DNA from 3 places in the Streptomyces sp. NBC_00536 genome. Region 3 is predicted to be linked to each of the others. Evidence: riboswitches for the same ligand, from Rfam matches in the RefSeq annotation. Region 3 holds a riboswitch; each other region holds the start of a gene.
The links. Region 3 has a riboswitch for cyclic di-AMP ahead of OHS33_RS32075 (LysM peptidoglycan-binding domain-containing protein). Riboswitches for the same ligand answer to the same signal wherever they lie in the genome.
Positions count from the first base shown of each region.

Region 1 (2,191 bases), 1.2 Mb from region 3:
CGTGGACCGCCCGGGCGCGGTCCAGACGCAGTTGCTGATCGGGCGGATCGGCGCCGACCGGCACGACCGGGTCTGGGCGGCCCAGGTGCTGGGCACCTACTGCCTGGGCGGCACCCTGACCTCCCGTCTGGACAAGGTCCTGCGGGAGGAGAAGGGGTACACCTACGGCGTGCGCGCCTTCGGGCAGGTGCTGCGCTCCACCGCCGAGGGCACCGGCGCGTCCATGCTCGCGATCAGCGGTTCGGTGGACACCCCGAACACGGGCCCGGCGCTGGACGACCTCTGGAAGGTGCTCCGCACCCTCGCGGAGGGCGGCCTGACGGACGCCGAGCGGGACGTGGCGGTGCAGAACCTGGTGGGCGTGGCCCCGCTGAAGTTCGAGACGGCGGCGTCCGTCGCGGGCACGCTGGCCGACCAGGTCGAGCAGGGCCTGCGGGACGACTACCAGGCGCAGTTGTATGCGCAGCTGGCCGCGACGGGCACGGTGGAGGCCACCTCGGCTGTCGTCAACGCCTTCCCGGTGGACCGTCTGGTCACGGTGCTCGTCGGCGACGCCGCGCAGATCGAGGCGCCCGTGCGCGCGCTCGGGATCGGTGACGTGAGCGTCGTCGCCAACTGAGCGTGCGGAGGTCGTGCGTCGGGCGCGTGGCGCTCGCGCGTCGGGCGTGAACCGACGTGCGCGAAAGGGGTTTCGGTGGCTTGGCCACCGGAACCCCTTTTGTCCGTTTGGCGGAGAGGTTGCTTCTATGTCACGTGACGTAGGTAACAATGGGGCTCGTGTGTTTGGCGATTGACTGATGATCCGCCTAGCGTCGGGCGTGCTGTCCGTCAGTGGTAACCGCCGCAATCGCGGCACCGGACAGCGATCGCCGAGTCCCCGTCAGGCGCGAGCCTGGGGAGCCGGGGACCCACCGTCCCTGGGGTGAATCGGACCCGCCTCGCAAGAGGGGGCCCGTAGGAGACCTTCCTGCTCCGAACCCGTCAGCTAACCCGGTAGGCGAGAGGGAAGGAAAGGATCAGCCCCTTCATGGCGTTCGGCAGCTCTCGTGCCACCTCCGGCGGCAAGCACCGTGGTTCCAGCCGTCTGAGCCGGAAGACCGCAGGCGTCGCCGGTATAGCCGCCCTCGCCGCCACCGGCGTCGCGGCCACCCTCGCAGCCCCGGCCTTCGCCGCGGACAACCACCACAGCACTCCTCAGGACTCGGGCACGGGCGCCTTCGTCATCCCCGACACCCTCGCCGGTGACCTGGAGGCCCAGGCCGACGCGCAGCGCAACGCCGCCGACACCGCCGCCCTCAAGGTGCAGGCCGAGACCGAGGCGAAGACGAAGGCCGCCGAGGCCAGGCGGATGGCCGAGGCGAAGGCCAAGGCCGAGCGCGAGGCCAAGGAGCGCGCGGACCGTGAAGAGGAGCGCAAGCGCCTCAACGCCTTCGTGCTGCCGATCACCGGCTCCTACGTCAGCACCCAGTACGGTGCGGGCGGCGGCATGTGGTCCTCCGGCAGCCACACGGGCATCGACTTCCACGCCGACCAGGGCACCGTCGTCCACGCCGTGGGCGCGGGCGTCATCGTCGAGTCCGGCGACGGCGGCGCCTACGGCAACAACATCGTCATCAAGCACAACGACGGTACGTACACCCAGTACGGGCACCTGTCCCTGCTGAGCGTCTCCGTCGGCGAGCAGGTCACCGCGGGCCAGCAGATCGGCCTGTCGGGCAACACCGGCAACACCAGCGGTCCGCACCTGCACTTCGAGGCCCGTACCGGCCCGTCGTACGGCTCGGACATCGACCCGGTCGCCTACCTGCGCTCCAAGGGCGTCAGCATCTGATCTCCGCGGCACACAGACTTCCCGAAGGCCCCGGCTCACCGAGCCGGGGTCTTCGCGTTGTGCTCATTTCCGCCTGTCCTCGGAAAATATCGCGTGTTGCAATAGAGTCGCGGCAATGGAATCGGCGGAAACGACATTCAGCGGAGGTCCGGTCTTGCGAATTCCCGCGCACGCGGTTTGTACGGCGATCCGCGACGACATCGTCTCCGGGGTCTTCGGCCCGGGCGGCCGGCTCACCGAGGAGCTGCTCGCCCGCCGCTACGGAGTCTCCCGCGTCCCCGTCCGCGAGGCCCTGCGCACCCTGGAGTCCGAGGGCTTCGTCACCACCCGTCGGCACGCGGGCGCCTGTGTCGCCGAGCC
Region 1 is NZ_CP107819.1:6,312,779-6,314,969, forward strand. Features, by position in the region: gene OHS33_RS27510 (M16 family metallopeptidase) at 1-619, shown strand, start outside; cyclic di-AMP (ydaO/yuaA leader) riboswitch at 858-1,015, shown strand; gene OHS33_RS27515 (M23 family metallopeptidase) at 1,028-1,831, shown strand; gene OHS33_RS27520 (GntR family transcriptional regulator) at 1,986-2,191, shown strand, end outside.
Region 1: another riboswitch for cyclic di-AMP. It lies ahead of OHS33_RS27515 (M23 family metallopeptidase); the one in region 3 lies ahead of OHS33_RS32075 (LysM peptidoglycan-binding domain-containing protein).

Region 2 (2,191 bases), 390 kb from region 3:
AGTGAGGAGTGCGTCAGGTCCCTGAAGGGGCGAGGTGAACGGGGGCATGAAAGGGGGCCGGGTCCCCCCTAGGGCCCCGGCCCCCCTCGCCCTGGCGGCGGGCGCCGTCAGACGTTCACGCCCTTCGAGCGGAGGTAGCCCAGCGGGTCGATGTCCGTGCCGTAGCCGGGACCCGTGCGGATCTCGAAGTGCAGGTGCGGGCCGGTCACGTTGCCCGTGGCGCCGGAGAGGCCGATGGCCTGGCCCGCGGAGACACTCTGGCCGACCGAGACCGAGAGCTGGGACATGTGGCCGTACTGCGAGTAGCGGCCGTCCGCGTGCCGTATGACGACCTCGTTGCCGTACGCGCCGCCCCAGCCCGCGGAGACCACGGTGCCCGCGCCGACCGCGTGGACGGTGGTGCCGGTGCCCACGGCGAAGTCGACGCCGGTGTGGTAGCCGCTGGACCACATGCTGCCGCTCTGGCGGTACGGGGTGGTGATGGAGGCGGAGACCGGGGCGACGAACCCGGCGGCCGAGGCGGTGCCGGTGCCGGATCCGGTGGCCTGGCTGCCCGTGCTGCCCGTGCTGCCCGTACCAGCGTCCGCCGTACCAGAGTCGCCCGTACCGGAGTCCTCCGCACCCGAGTCGGCCGGGCCGGAGTCGGCCGGAGTCGGCTCCTCGGCGGACTGCTCGGCCGGAGCCGGGGCCGGGGTCTGCTCCTGCGCCCGCGCGCCCAGGGTCAGCTTCAGGCCCGGGTGGATCAGCGACGGATCGGAGCCGACCGCCTCGTGGTTGTCCTCGTAGACCCGCTGCCAGCCACCGCTCAGGTGCCGCTCGGCCGCGATCTTCGAGAGGTAGTCGCCGGGAACCACGGTGTACACCGTGGAGGCCTGCGGGGCGGCGGCCGGGGCCCGGAGCGCCACCGGGACCTGCGCCGGGCGAACCTGGGCCGGGAGGGCGACGGCCGTGGTGGCCGTCGTGCCGGTGGCGGCGTGCGCGCCCGCGGCTCCCATCAGCGGCAGCGCGAGCGCCGCGCTTCCGGTGCCCGCGACGACGAATCCGCGGGTGATCGAGGCGGACTTCGGGCGGCGATGCTTTCCCTTTGCGGGCATGGCGAATTCCTCTCCGTCGCCTGCGAGGTGAGCTGTCGGGTTCGGACTGGAGATGTCCGGCCGTTTTGCGTACGGCTTCACCCCGAGCCGCCCGGAGGAAGATCTCGTCGAGAAGACCGAGGAGATCGGATCCGGGACGGCGGCTTACCTGGTTCCCCCGCTCCTGCCGGGCGCGTGGATCGTCGGGTGCGGTGTCGGATGGTGGCAGGATTAGGCGGTCCATCCGGGTCGACGCGAAGGTATTCCGTCCGGCCCCCGTGGAACAAGCCACGAATTCCCCAAGAGAAACGGCCGGGTGAGGGATCAACGGAATTCCGGTCACCCTCCGTCGAATCGCAATCGGCAACAGCCGCCCCCGCAAGGCAATTCGGCTTTCGCGATCACACACTCACGGTCACCGTATGATCTGGCTCACGGGGACCGGCCCGATCTCCCCGCCCCTTATGGCAAGTTGCGCTCAACCAGTGCAATCCGGACATGCCGCAGACGCGCGCGACGATACGGAGGAGTCCTCGTGACCCAGCAGATACCCCAGGCCCCGCCCACGGAGCCGGAGCTGACCGGAGTGCGCAACTTCCGTGACGTGGGCGGGCTCCCGGCCACGGACGGACGGAGGGTCAGAACGGGACAGGTCTTCCGAAGCGGACATCTGGCACATGCCACCGATACCGATACGGAATTCCTCGCCTCGCTCGGACTCCACACCATCTTCGACTTCCGCAACTCCGCCGACCACGCCCTCGAAGGCCCGGACGTCGAACTGCCCGGCGTCCGCAACGTCAACCTCCCGCTCTCCGACCCGGCGGACGGCAAGGAGTTCTGGCGGATGGTCCGTGACGGCCACCTCGACCAGCTGCGCCAGGTGCTCGGTGACGGCAAGGCCGCCCGCCGGATGTCCGACTCCTACCGGGAGATCGTCACGACCCGCACCGCGGAGCACCGCCAGGTCGTCCAGGCGCTCGTCCGGGACGAGGTCCCGGTCCTGATGCACTGCGCGGCCGGGAAGGACCGGGCCGGGCTCTCTATCGCCGTCACCCTGCTCGCGCTCGGCGTCGAGCGCGAGGCGATCGTGGCGGACTACCTGGAGTCGAACGCTC
Region 2 is NZ_CP107819.1:7,119,930-7,122,120, reverse strand. Features, by position in the region: gene OHS33_RS30460 (M23 family metallopeptidase) at 108-1,094, opposite strand; cyclic di-AMP (ydaO/yuaA leader) riboswitch at 1,097-1,277, opposite strand; gene OHS33_RS30455 (tyrosine-protein phosphatase) at 1,609-2,191, shown strand, end outside.
Region 2: another riboswitch for cyclic di-AMP. It lies ahead of OHS33_RS30460 (M23 family metallopeptidase); the one in region 3 lies ahead of OHS33_RS32075 (LysM peptidoglycan-binding domain-containing protein).

Region 3 (2,191 bases):
GCTGGTGACCGTGCCGTCGTTCGTACGGCCCGCGGCGGCGGGGGTGCTGGCCCACTTCGAGCGGCTGGCGGCGGTCAGTCCCGTACCGCTGATCGTCTACCACATCCCGTACCGGACGGGTCAGCCGCTGGACGCCCCGGCGCTGCGGGCGATCGGGGCGCTGCCCGGGGTCATCGGGGTCAAGTACGCGGCGGGCGCTGTCGACCAGGACGCGGTGGCGCTGCTCGGCGATCTGCCGGAGGGGTTCACGGTCATGGCGGGCGACGACGCGTACGTCTCCCCGATGCTGGCCCTCGGGGCGGGCGGCGGGATCCTGGCCTCGGCCCATCTGGCCACGGACCGTTTCGCCGCCCTCGCGCGGGCCTGGCGGGCGGGCGACGCGGCGGGCGCGCGGGTGCTGGGGCACGCGCTGACGCCGCTGTCGGCGGCGGTGTTCGCCGAGCCGAATCCGGTGGTGCTGAAGGGGGTGCTGCACGCGCAGGGGCGCATCCCGACCCCCGACGTCCGGCTGCCGCTGCTGCCGGCCTCCGCCGCCTCGGTACGGGAGGCGCTGGAAGCGCTGCGCAGGCTCGCGGAAATTCCCTAAGGGGCATGCATGGGCGATTTGCCCTCATGTAGGGTACGGGCGCCGCGCCGGTGATGTGAGTCACGCGGGCGGCGGCGCCGCCACAGCCCCCGGGGCGGCCCCGGAAGGCCGAATTCCGGACGCCGCAATGCCCTTAGGCATTCCCCGCCCCGGCCGGGCGGAAGGAATTCCGTAGATCGGTATCGATATACCGATCACTGCGTGGAATTCAAGCCCTTGTCCATCGCCTCGGCCCTCGCCTACGGTCACCGCAATCCGGGTGGACCGCCAAATCCTGCCGCCGCCCGGGAACCCATCCCACTCACGTACGGCAGGAGCGGGGGAACCAGGTAGGCCGCTGATCCGGATCATCGATCCGGACCGGCTCGGGGTGAAGTCGCACCACTGACACGCACGTATCCGTCATGCCTCACGCATGTCCGGACCGTGCGGAGAAACGGCGCGGCCGGACAGCTCCCGTCCGAACCCGACAGCTCACCTCGCAGGCGACGGAGAGGAATTCGCCATGTCCGCATCGGGCAAGCACCGCCGTCCCAAGACCAGCCCGCTGGCCCGACTGCTCGCTGTCGCGGGCACCGGCGGCATCGCTCTCGCTCTCCCCCTGATCAGCGCTTCCGGCGCCCAGGCGGCGCAGCCGACCGCGACCACGGCCTCCACGACCACCGCGAAGGCCACCGGCGCGAAGGCCACCGCCCCGGCGGCCGCCGCACCGAAATCCTATTCCGTGGTGGCCGGCGACACCCTTTCCAAGATCGCGGAATCGCATTCCGTAAGCGGCGGCTGGAAGAAGCTGTACGAGGACAATCGCTCGGTGATCGGCTCCGACCCCTCGGTCATCCGCCCGGGAATCACGCTGACCATCGGCGGCCCGGCAAAGGCGACTTCGGCGGCGGCCACCGCCAAGACCCTCGCGGCGAGCCGCAATTCCACGGCCGCGGCCGACCGTTCCGCGCGGCCCACGACCCTCTACGCCAACAACCTCGACGGCTGGATCCGCCAGTCGCTGGAGATCATGGCCCAGCACGGAATTCCCGGTACCTACGACGGAATCCACCGCAATGTGCTGCGCGAGTCCTCGGGCAACCCCCTCGCCATCAACAACTGGGACTCCAACGCGGCGGCGGGCATCCCCTCCAAGGGCCTCCTCCAGGTCATCGACCCCACCTTCCGGGCGTACCACGTACCCGGCACGGCGGCCGACTCCTACGACCCGGTCGCGAACATCACCGCCGCCTGCAACTACGCGGCCGCCCGCTACGGCTCGATCGACAACGTCAACAGCGCCTACTGAGTTCCGTTCGGTCCGTTCGGTCCGTTTCCGTCCGGTTCAGCGCAGCCGGTCGGCGAGGGCCGTGAACTGATCCCACGTCGGCTGCGGTGCGCGGGGGTCCCAGACCTTCTGGGCGAGCGCCGCCAGCGGCAGCCGGATCCCGTCGGCGACCTGCGTCTGGGTCTGGGATCCGGCCAGGTCGCACCAGACGGCGAGCCGGGCGCCCAGGATCTGCGCGGCGTAGCCGGCGGGCACCGGCTCGGTGCCGCGCAGCACGAGCGGGGTCCACTGTTCGTAGATGCGGCGCCCGGTCGGGTAGGTGAAGTCGTTGGGCT
Region 3 is NZ_CP107819.1:7,506,735-7,508,925, reverse strand. Features, by position in the region: gene OHS33_RS32080 (dihydrodipicolinate synthase family protein) at 1-586, shown strand, start outside; cyclic di-AMP (ydaO/yuaA leader) riboswitch at 875-1,087, shown strand; gene OHS33_RS32075 (LysM peptidoglycan-binding domain-containing protein) at 1,092-1,877, shown strand; gene OHS33_RS32070 (beta-N-acetylhexosaminidase) at 1,914-2,191, opposite strand, start outside.